One region of the Streptomyces sp. NBC_00316 genome, then DNA from elsewhere that is predicted to be linked to it. Evidence: riboswitches for the same ligand, from Rfam matches in the RefSeq annotation. Region 1 holds a riboswitch; the other holds the start of a gene.

Region 1 (5,220 bases):
TGCGCGGCTCTCCTCTCGGGTGCGGGTCCATGCCCGGGCATAGGCGACGGCTGATGCCCGGGGATCCTCGGCGGCGCAGACACCGGAGACGACGGCGGCGCCCACCGCCCCGGCATCGCGCAGTCGGGGCAGGTCGGCCGGGGTGATGCCGCCGATGGCCACGGCGGGGAGTGCGCTGAGCCGGGCGAGGCGGGCGAAGCCGTCATGGCCGAGTGGGTCCGGGGCGTCCGCCTTGGTCCGGGTCGCGTGCAGCGCGCCGATGCCGACGTGGTGGACGCGTGCCGGATCCTCGGCGGCGGCGCGCAGCTGCCCGGGGGTCGCGGCGCTCAGGCCGAGGACCGCGTGCTCACCGATCAGTTCGCGTACCGCGGCCGGCGGCAGATCCGACTGGCCGACGTGGACCCCGGTGACGCGTGCGCCGGCTGCCCGGGCCGCCAGGAACACGTCCACCCGGTCGTTGACGATGAGCGCCACTCGTTCGGGGAGGACGGCGGCCACCTCCAGGACCGTACGCAGGAACTCCCTCCCGGCGGCGTGCTTCTCCCGGATCTGCACGGCGGTGACACCACCGGCCACTGCCTGGGCGACGGTCTCGGCCACGCTCCGGCCGCGGGACGCGCACTGGGCCGCGTCCGTGACCAGATAGACCGACAGATCCACCGGCGCCGCGGTCATGAGAGAGCCGCCCGCTCGGCGAGGTCCGCCGGCTCCAGGGCGGCGAGTGCGTCCAGGAACGCGACAGCGAAACTGCCGGGCCCCGACGCCTCCTTGGCGGCTAGCTCGGCGGCGACCGTGTAGACGGTGACGGCGGCCACCGTCGCGGCGAACCGGTCCTCGTCGACCGCCGCGAAGGCCGTTATCGCCGCCCCCAGTGCGCAGCCGCCGCCCGTCACCCGGGTCAACAGGGCATCCCCGTTGGCGATCCGGGCGCTGCGCACCCCGTCGGTGACGAAGTCGACGGGTCCGGAGACGGCGACCACGCAGCCGGTCGTACGGGCCAGCTCGCGTGCTGATTCCCCGGCGGTCTCGACGCCGTCGGAGGAGTCCACGCCACGGCCGCCGCCGCCCGCACCCGCGAGCGCGAGGATCTCGGACGCGTTGCCCCTGATCACCGTCGGCCGCAGCTCCAGGAGTTCTCGTGCGAGCGCGGTACGCACCGGGAGCGCGCCGACGGCGACCGGGTCGAGCACCCACGGAGTATCCGCCGACCTCGCCGCCCCCGCGGCCTCGACCATGGCGGAGCGCTGCTCCGCGTGCGGGGTTCCGAGATTGACCAGGACACCAGAGGCGATCCGCGCGAACGGGCCGGCTTCTTCCGGAATGTCGACCATGGCGGGTGAAGCGCCCAGCGCCAGCAGGACGTTGGCGGTGAACCCGGTGACCACCGAGTTGGTCAGGCACTGCACCAGGGGGGATGTCGACCGCACGCGGGCGAGGGACTGCTGCGCGAAACCGGTGGGATCGGCGAATGGCGGGGGTATCGGGGGCATGCGAGGTGGCTCCGTGGGGAGAAGGGGATGTCGTTCGGGCGCCGAGGGCCGACGGCCGGGGCGTGTCAGTCCCGCGGGCGGTGGCGCAGCCGCAGCGGCGCGTACACGGCGAGCGCCACGAGGAACGCCACGTAGTACGAGAGGTCGGCGCCGTGCAGGGCGGCGGCCACCGGTCCCACGTACAGGGTCGTGTCCATGAACGGCACGGCCGCGGCGAAGGCGGCGACGAACGCCAGCAAGGGCGGCCAACCGGACTGCGGCCGGGCGGTCTCGGCAGCCAGGTCGATCGCGGCGCCGTCCCGCGCCCGGGCCCGTGCGTGCCAGTCGACGACGACGATCGCCACGAAACCGGGGATCCAGTAACCGACGAACAGCAGCACGTTCTGGAAGCGGGCGGTCGTGTCGGCCGCGTGCATCCACAGCACCAGAGGAAAGCCGAGCGCGGCGGCGAGCGCGGCGGCCGCCGGGCGCGGCAGACGCACTCCGACGGTCTGCAGTGCCAGGGAACCGCTGTAATCGTTCATGGCGTTGCTGCAGAGGGCCGCCAGCGCCACGGCGAGCAGCCCGAACGCGCCCAGCACCCCACCCCCCAGCAGCTCGTCCACGCCCGCGGCGGTCTGGTCGGTCAGCACCGACGCCCCCCACAGGCCGAGGGTCTGGACCGCCACGAAGGACACCACGAGACCGAGCAGCGTGTACCAGAACATGCGCGGGCGCGAGGTGGTGCGGGGCAGGTAGCGGCTGAAGTCGCTGGCGTACGGAGCCCAGGAGAGGGCCAGGCTCAGCGCGATGGTGCTGGTCAGAACGAACGCGCCGACCTGGTCGGCGCCGTGCGCGGTGCCGGTGCCGGCTGGGTGGACACCGTCGAGCAGCCGCCAGGCGATCAGGGCGAACGCGGCGGCGAGCACGAAGGTCATGACGATCTGCAGCCGGTGGATGGCCTCGTAGCCGAGAACGCCGAGGGCACCCTGGGCCACCATCATGACCAGGACACCCAGCCAGAACGGCCAGCCGCACAACCGGGCCAGCGCGTCCCCGCCGAACAGTCCGATCAGCGCGTCCCAGGCGACCGAGGACAGCCACTGCAGGATGCCCGGCACGGCCACGGCCCGGCCGAACGCGAGCCGGGCCAGCGGCAGTTGCCCGGCACCGGTCCGGCTTCCCCAGGTACCCAGGTAGGCGGTGGGCACCGCGCCGAGCACGGTGCCCAGCACGACGGCGGCGAGCGCGGTGGCGAAGTCCAGGCCGAGGGCGATGCCGACGGTGCCGGTGAACAAGCCGGTCATGGTCAGATTGGGCGCGAACCATACGGTGAACAGGCGCCCGGGACCGCCGTAACGGTTGCTCTCGGGGACCGGCTCGATGCCGTGCGCCTCGACGCGGAGGTCGCCGGGGGCGGCGGGCATCCGTCCGTCGAAGACGGTCTGCCGGCCGTCGGCGGCCGACCCGCCGGAAACATGCGTCAATGGCATGGAAGACATCCCTCCGCCAGTGCGAACTGGTTCAGGTTCGACGGGTGTGATCTCAGCCCTCGCATAGGGCACCCCGTGTCCGGTACGACGGACAGACTAACCCGATCCCGTGGAACACCTGCACGGAGGGCCGCGGGGCACCCACTCGGTCGGTCGGTCCGTGGTGTGGAGGCGCGGTCCGCGTTACGGGGGCCTCTGTTCGCGCGTCACATCGCCGGATCCGGCGCTCCGGCAGGAGGGAGATGCTGCTCGGCCCATATGGTCTTGCCGGCGCGGTCGTAGCGGGCGCCCCAACGGGAGGCGAGCTGGGCCACCAGGAACAGGCCGCGGCCGCCCTCGTCGCTGGAGCGCGCGCGGCGCAGATGCGGGGCGCTGAGGCTGCCGTCGGAGACTTCGCAGATGAGGGCTGCGGCGTGGATGAGACGCAGGGAAATGGGGCCGTGCGCGTACCGGATGGCGTTGGTGACCAGTTCGCTGACCATCAGTTCGGTGGTGAAGGCGAGCGGCTCCAAGCCCCAGGTGGCAAGCTGACGGGTGGTGAGGGCGCGGGCGTGGGCGACCTGTGCGGGGTCGCCCGGAAGCTCCCAGGAGACGACCCGGTCTGCACCCAGGACGCGGGTGCGGGCGAGGAGCAGGACAGCGTCATCGGATCGGTGCTCCGTGACCAGGGCGGCCACCACGGCATCGCAGAGCTCCTCGAGCGGTCGGGTGGGGCCGGTCATGGCGCGGGACAGTCTGTCGAGCCCGGCGTCGACGCCCCAGCCCGGTGCTTCGATGAGGCCGTCCGTGTAGAGCGCCAGGACAGAGCCCTCCGCGACGCGGCGTTCAGCGGTTTCGAAGGGCAGCCCGCCCTTCCCCAGCGGCGGGCCGGGCGGGATGTCGTCGAGGACCTCCACCGCGCCATCGGCCTGCAACAGGACGGGTGGGGGATGCCCGGCGCGCGCAGCGGTGCAGATGCGGGAGATGGGGTCGTAGACGGCGTACAGGCAGGTGGCGCCCTCGCAGTCGGGATCCTCCTGGGCGAGACGGATCACGAGATCGTCCAGCTGGGTCAGGACCTCGTCGGGAGGGAGGTCGAGGTCGGTGAGTGTGTGGACAGCGGTGCGCAGCCGTCCCATGAGGGCCGCCGCGTGCAGGCCGTGGCCGGTGACGTCTCCGACGACCAGGGCGAGGCGGGCTCCCGACAGGGGCAGGACGTCGAACCAGTCCCCGCCCGCTCCGGCGTGGGCGGCGGCGGGCAGATACCGGTGGCCGGTCTCGACGGCGGGGTAGTCGGGCAGATCGCGCGGCAGAAGGCTGTGCTGCAAGGCCAGGGCGGTGTTGTGCTCGCGGGTGTAGCGGCGGGCGTTGTCGATGCATACGGCGGCGCGGGACGAGAAGTCCTCGGCGAGGCACAGGTCTCCTTCGTCGTACGGCCGAGGATCCTGGTGGCGGCCGAGGGTGGCGACACCCAGCGTGATCCCGCGGGCTCGCAGCGGCACCGCCATGTACGAATGGAAATGGAACTCGCGGATCTTCCCGGCCCGCTGGGCGTCGTGGGCGAACCACTCGTCTGCGTCGAGTTTCTGCACCAGAACCGACTGCCCGGTGGCCAGACTCCGCACCTGTGGCGTGCCCGGGTGGAACGCCACTGTCTCGCCCACCGTGAACACGGCCTCCGGGGCGTGCTCGTGTATGGAACGGAGTCCCGACCGGCGGACCGGCATCTGTGCGGCCACCGGCCCGGGGAGCGGTTCCTCGCCCCGCACCGTTGCCTCGAGCAGGTCGACGGTGACGAAGTCCGCGAGTCCGGGAACGGCCGCGTCGGCCAGTTCCTGCGCCGTGCGCATCACGTCCAGCGTGGTGCCGATGCGCACGGCGGACTCGGTCAGCAGCGCCAGCCGCTGCTGGGCCTGATAGCCGTCGCTGACGTCGACGTACGTCTGGCACATCCCCAGGACCCGGCCGGCCGGGTCGGTCAGCCGGAACGAGGAGGCGGAAAACACGTGCTCGTAGTCCGGATCGGACGCCAGGCAGCTGTGCACCTGGAAGTCGATCACCGGTTCGCCGGTGTCCCGCACCCTGCTCAGGGCCTGGTCGATCGTCGGGGCCGACTCCGGTGAGTGATCGCCGATGCGGCGGCCGATGAGCCGCTCGGCGGGCAGGGTCGTTGCGCGCTCCGTCGCCGCGTTCACCCACAGGTACCGCAGCTCGGTGTCCATGACGGTCACCGGAATCGGGGACTGGCTGAAGAGCGCCTCCAGGATCGCGCGATCGAC
Region 2 (5,220 bases), 5.2 Mb from region 1:
GAAGTGCAGTCCGGGCACACCCTCGGAGCGCAGCCTCGCGCAGAACTCCGTCGCGAACTCGATGCCAATGGAGCGTACAGCGGCTGCGTCGTCCTTGACGGCGAGGATGCGTTCTTTCAGGGCCGACGGCAAAGTCGCGTTGCTGAGCTGCGGAAACCGTTCCAACTGCTTGACGCTGGTGAGCGGCATGACCTCGGGGATGACAGGCGTGTCGCAACCCGCCGCAACCATCCGGTCACGCATACGCAAATAGTCCTCAGGATCGAAGAACATCTGCGTGATCGCATAGTCGGCACCGGCGCGGCACTTGTCCACGAAATGCCGGATGTCGGCGTCCCAGTCGGTCGAGCGCGGATGCATCTCGGGAAATGCCGCGACGCCGACACAGAAATCGCCGGATTCCTTGATGAGCCGGACGAGATCGGCGGCGTACCGCACGCCCTGCGGGTGCTTGACCCACTCGCCCATCGGGTCGCCCGGCGGGTCGCCGCGCACGGCGAGGATGTTCCTGATTCCGGCGTCGGCGTACTGCCCGATCATGTTGCGCAGCTCGGCGACGGAGTGATTGACGGCCGTGAGGTGCGCGACCGGGGTGAGGGTGGAATCGGCGGCGATCTGCTCGGTGGCCCGCACCGTTCCCGCCCGCGTCGAGCCACCGGCCCCGTACGTCACGGAGACGAAGCTCGGACGCACCGCCTCGACACGGCGCAGCGCATTCCAGAGATTGCGCTCGCCCTTCTCGGTCTTGGGAGCCCAGAACTCGAACGAATACGAAGTTTTGCCGGTCGCGAGCAGCTCACGCACCGTGCGTGCGTGATCCGTCCTGGTAGAGGGAGTGCCAAGAGCCATACTGCAGGTTAACCAGGGCTCGCCGCTCCCCCAACCAGAGCAGCGGCAATTGCCCGAATTGACTGGTCGGGTGTCCATCCCTCGGACAGTCTTCCGATGTTCGTCGGATGAACTGCAATTTTCCCGACGTGTCCGTCAGACGTCGGCGCGCGCCCTGATCCGCTTCGCGAGCTCGGCGGTGGCCGCCGCCGGATCGTCGGCCTCGGTGATCGCACGTACGACGACGACCCGGCGCGCTCCCGCGTCCAGCACCTCGTCGAGGTTGCCCGCGTCGATCCCTCCGATGGCGAACCACGGGCGCGGCTGCGCGAGCGAGGCCGCGTACCGCACGAGGCCGAGGCCGGGGGCGTGCCGGCCGGGCTTGGTCGGGGTGGGCCAGCAGGGCCCGGTGCAGAAGTAGTCCACGCCGGGCTCGGCGACGGCCGCGTCGACCTCGGACTCGGCGTGCGTGGAGCGGCCGATCACCACGTCCTCGCCGAGGATGGCGCGGGCGGCCGGCACCGGCAGGTCACCCTGGCCGAGGTGGAGCACATCGGAACCGATGGCATGGGCGACATCGGCCCGGTCGTTCACCGCGAGGAGCTTGCCGTGGCGCCGGCAGGCGTCGGCGAGGACCGCCAGGTGCTCGAGTTCCTCGGCCGCTTCCATGCCCTTGTCGCGCAGTTGGACGACGTCCACCCCGGAGGAGAGCACGGCGTCGAGGAACGCGGGGAGGTCGCCCTGGCGCCTGCGGGCGTCCGTGCACAGATAGAGCCGGGCGTCGGACAGCAGCGCGCGAGGCGTGGACATGGTGAGGTTCCCCCTTGGGTGCGGCGATACGGGATACGGCGGTGCGGCTCGACGCCCCCGGAGCCCCGCCACGGGTGCAGCGCCACGTCGTCATGCGGCGGTACGGGCCGGGCCGCTCGGAACGGCCCGGGCCCGTACCCCGCGTGCGGTTGTCCCGGTCAGACGGCGAGCGCCTGGGCGCGGCGCTTCACCTCCGTGCCGCGATTCTCGCTCAGCGCCTGCGCGGGGGTACCGGGGAGGGTGGGGTCGGGGGTGAAGAGCCACTCAAGCATCTCTTCGTCGGTGTAGCCGTCGTCCCTCAGGAGCGTCAGGGTGCCGGAGAGGCCCTTGACCACCTTGTTGCCGTCGATGAAGGCAGCAGGCACCTGGAGTGCCCGGTTCTCACCACGGCGTACGGCGATGAGCTGGCCCTCCTTGACCAGCTGCCGTACGCGCGTCACCTCGACATCGAGCATTTCCGCGATGTCGGGGAGGTGGAGCCAGGCGGGGACGAGAGCATCGATCTTTGCGTCAATCTCGGTCACGGGGACAAGCGTGCCATCCCGGACCGACAGTCGGTACCCGGACCCGACCGGACGGGGGTCACCCCAGCGCCCTCAAGGCCCCCGGAGCCCCTGGGGAAGCGCCGTCACGCGGCGTCCGCCCTGGCCGACTTCAGGGGTACGGCGGGGTCGGCCGCCCGCACCTGATCCAGCCGCGCCCCCGCCTCGATGAGTCTGCGCCCCTGGGCCAGGTCGCGCGGCCGCCCGACGGCGAGGACGGCGACCAGCGCGCCGTCCCGCAGCCAGCACACGGTCCAGGCCGCGTCCGCCGGGTCGCCGCGCCACAGCAGGGTGTCCGCGTCCCCGTGATGCCCCGCGTACTGCACGAACCGGTCGAACTGCTCGGACCAGAAGTACGGCACGGGGTCGTACGTCAGGGGCTGCGCCCCGTCCGTGCCGGCGCCGATGATGTTGGCGGCGGCGGTCCGCGGCCCCTGGAGGGCGTTGTCCCAGTGGTGGACGAGAAGCCGTGTGCCGTACCGCGCGGAGGGGAAGGACGCGCAGTCGCCGACCGCGTACACATCCGGCAGCGAGGTGCGCAGCGCGTCGTCGGCGGTCACCGACCCGTCCGGGCCGAGCGCGATGCCGGAGCCGGCCAGCCAGCCGGTGGCGGGCCGGGCACCGATCCCGACGACCACCGCTCCGGCGGCGAGCGTGCGCCCGTCGGCGAGGACCACGCTGCCGTGCTCGATCCGCGCCACCGGCGTGCCCGTGAGGAGTTCGGCACCGCTCTGCGCGTACCAGCGGGCCATCGGGGCGGCGACCTCGGCGGGCAGAACGCCTGCCAGCGGCCGGTCGGCGGCCTCGACGACGGTGACCTCGCAGCCCGCGGCGCGCGCCGCGGTGGCGAACTCCGCGCCGATCCAGCCCGCGCCGACGACCACGACGGTGTGCTGCTCGTCGAGTACCGGCCGCAGCCGTGCGGCGTCGTCGAGGGTGCGCAGCAGATGGACGCCGGGCACGCCCTCGGAGCCGGGCAGTACCACCGGCTCGGCGCCGGAGGCGACGACCAGGACGTCGTACGGAACGGGTCCGGCCAAGGTGTCCAGTTCGTGCGCGCCGGGCCGCAGACCGGTCACGTCGCGGCCCAGTTGCAGGTCGATGTCCAGCGCTTCGAAGTCGATGTCGAAGGCGGAGCCCTCGGCGTTGCCGAGCAGTACGGCCTTGGACAGCGGTGGCCGGTCGTACGGCTGGTGGGGTTCGGCGCCGATGAGGGTGACCGGGCCGGTGAAGCCCTGTTCCCGCAGGGCGACCGCGGTCTGCACGCCGGCCATGCCCGCGCCGACGATGACGACGCGGCGCTCTGTCCGCCGGCCCGGCTGCTCTGTCTGCTGCTCGCTCACCTGCCCAGCTTATGCACCTGACGGTTTGTCAGACAGACAGCTCCTCGACCACGCTCGCACCGCAGCCCTCCTGCGACTCCCATTCCCAGCGCTCGTCCAGCCGCACCCGGCCGTCCGCCAGATCGACGACGGTGGAGACGCAGTGTCCGGAGGAGGTCGTTCCGTCCTGCTTCAACTGGACGTACCGGAAGTCGAGCCGGTCGCCGGAGCGCGTGCCGACGAGATGTCCCCGGACCACGTCGCCGCCCGCGTACTCGGCCCAGATCCGGCCGTCCTCCTCGTGGTACGTGAAGCGGGTACGGGTGCCGACCTGACCCGGCGCCTGGTCGGCGACGGGTGAGAGGACGAGTCCGTCGAGCGAACGGGCCACGGTGACTGCTCCCTTACCGGGCGTGGGGAACGGGGTCTAGGGTGGCCACCGTAAGACACTCGCGGGAGTCCGGACGCACCGGGCTGAGAGGGAGGCTGGGCGGCCTCCGACCGTACGAACCTGATCCGGGTCATGCCGGCGAAGGGAGGGGCTGGACGCCCATGCATTCCCCCGGGAACACCCCAGCACCAGGATCCGACGTCCTCGTCATCGGGGGCGGGATCATCGGTCTGGTGACCGCCTGGCGGGCGGCGCAGCGCGGCCTGCGCACCACGGTCGCCGACCCCGACCCGGGTGGCGGGGCCGCCCGGGTGGCGGCCGGAATGCTCGCCGCCGTCACCGAACTCCACTACGGCGAGCAGATGCTGCTCGGCCTCAATGTCGCCTCCGCCGCACGCTATCCGGCCTTCGCCGCCGAGCTGGAGGCGGCGAGCGGCCAGGACATCGGCTTCCGGGCCTGCGGCACCCTCGCGGTCGCCCTGGACTCCGACGACCGCGCCCATCTGCGGGAACTGCATGCGCTGCACCTCCGTTCGGGGCTGGAGTCGCAGTGGCTCACCGGCCGTGAGTGCCGCCGCCTGGAACCGATGCTGGCGCCGGGGGTACGCGGCGGTCTGCGGGTCGACGGCGACCACCAGGTCGACCCCCGCCGGCTGGCCGCCGCCCTGCTGACGGCCTGTGAGCGGGCCGGGGTCGTCGTCCACCGCGACCGGGCGGAACGCCTCACGGTGGAACGGGACCGGGCAACCGGGGCCGTGCTGGCAGGCGGTACGGAGCTCACCGCCGACCAGGTCGTGCTCGCCGCGGGCAGCCTCAGCGGGCGGCTGGCGGGGCTGCCGGACGAGGTCACGCCGCCCGTCCGGCCGGTGAAGGGGCAGGTGCTGCGGCTGACCGTGCCCGCCGCGTACGCACCGTTCCTCACCCGGACCGTGCGGGCCGTGGTCCGCGGCAGCCACGTCTATCTCGTACCGCGCGAGAACGGCGAGCTGGTGGTCGGCGCCACCAGTGAGGAGATGGGCTGGGACACCACCGTCACGGCGGGCGGTGTGTACGAGCTGCTTCGCGACGCCCATGAGCTGGTGCCCGGGATCACCGAACTGCCGCTCACCGAGACCCGGGCCGGCCTGCGCCCCGCCTCCCCCGACAATGCTCCGCTGCTCGGCCCCACCGCCCTGCCCGGTCTGCATCTCGCCACCGGCCACCACCGCAACGGGGTGCTGCTCACCCCCGTCACCGGCGACGCCATGGCCGAGCTGCTGACCACCGGCGAGCTGCCCCGCGTGGCCCGCCCCTTCGCTCCCGGGCGGTTCGCGCCCGCCCCCGTACC

What was found. Region 1 has a riboswitch for thiamine pyrophosphate ahead of OG878_RS05550 (purine-cytosine permease family protein). Riboswitches for the same ligand answer to the same signal wherever they lie in the genome.
Region 2: linked by a shared signal. The riboswitch ahead of thiO (glycine oxidase ThiO) and the one ahead of OG878_RS05550 (purine-cytosine permease family protein) in region 1 are both predicted to bind thiamine pyrophosphate.

The regions. Positions count from the first base shown of each region.
Region 1 covers NZ_CP108023.1:1,216,130-1,221,349, reverse strand. Annotated here, with positions in the region: gene thiD (bifunctional hydroxymethylpyrimidine kinase/phosphomethylpyrimidine kinase) at 1-1, opposite strand, end outside; gene thiE (thiamine phosphate synthase) at 1-675, opposite strand, end outside; gene thiM (hydroxyethylthiazole kinase) at 672-1,490, opposite strand; gene OG878_RS05550 (purine-cytosine permease family protein) at 1,556-2,962, opposite strand; TPP riboswitch at 2,954-3,048, opposite strand; gene OG878_RS05545 (SpoIIE family protein phosphatase) at 3,169-5,220, opposite strand, start outside.
Region 2 covers NZ_CP108023.1:6,455,032-6,460,251, reverse strand. Annotated here, with positions in the region: gene metF (methylenetetrahydrofolate reductase [NAD(P)H]) at 1-849, opposite strand, end outside; gene thiE (thiamine phosphate synthase) at 985-1,638, opposite strand; gene OG878_RS28705 (Rv2175c family DNA-binding protein) at 1,797-2,162, opposite strand; gene OG878_RS28700 (NAD(P)/FAD-dependent oxidoreductase) at 2,267-3,454, opposite strand; gene OG878_RS28695 (hypothetical protein) at 3,552-3,893, opposite strand; TPP riboswitch at 3,945-4,057, shown strand; gene thiO (glycine oxidase ThiO) at 4,055-5,220, shown strand, end outside.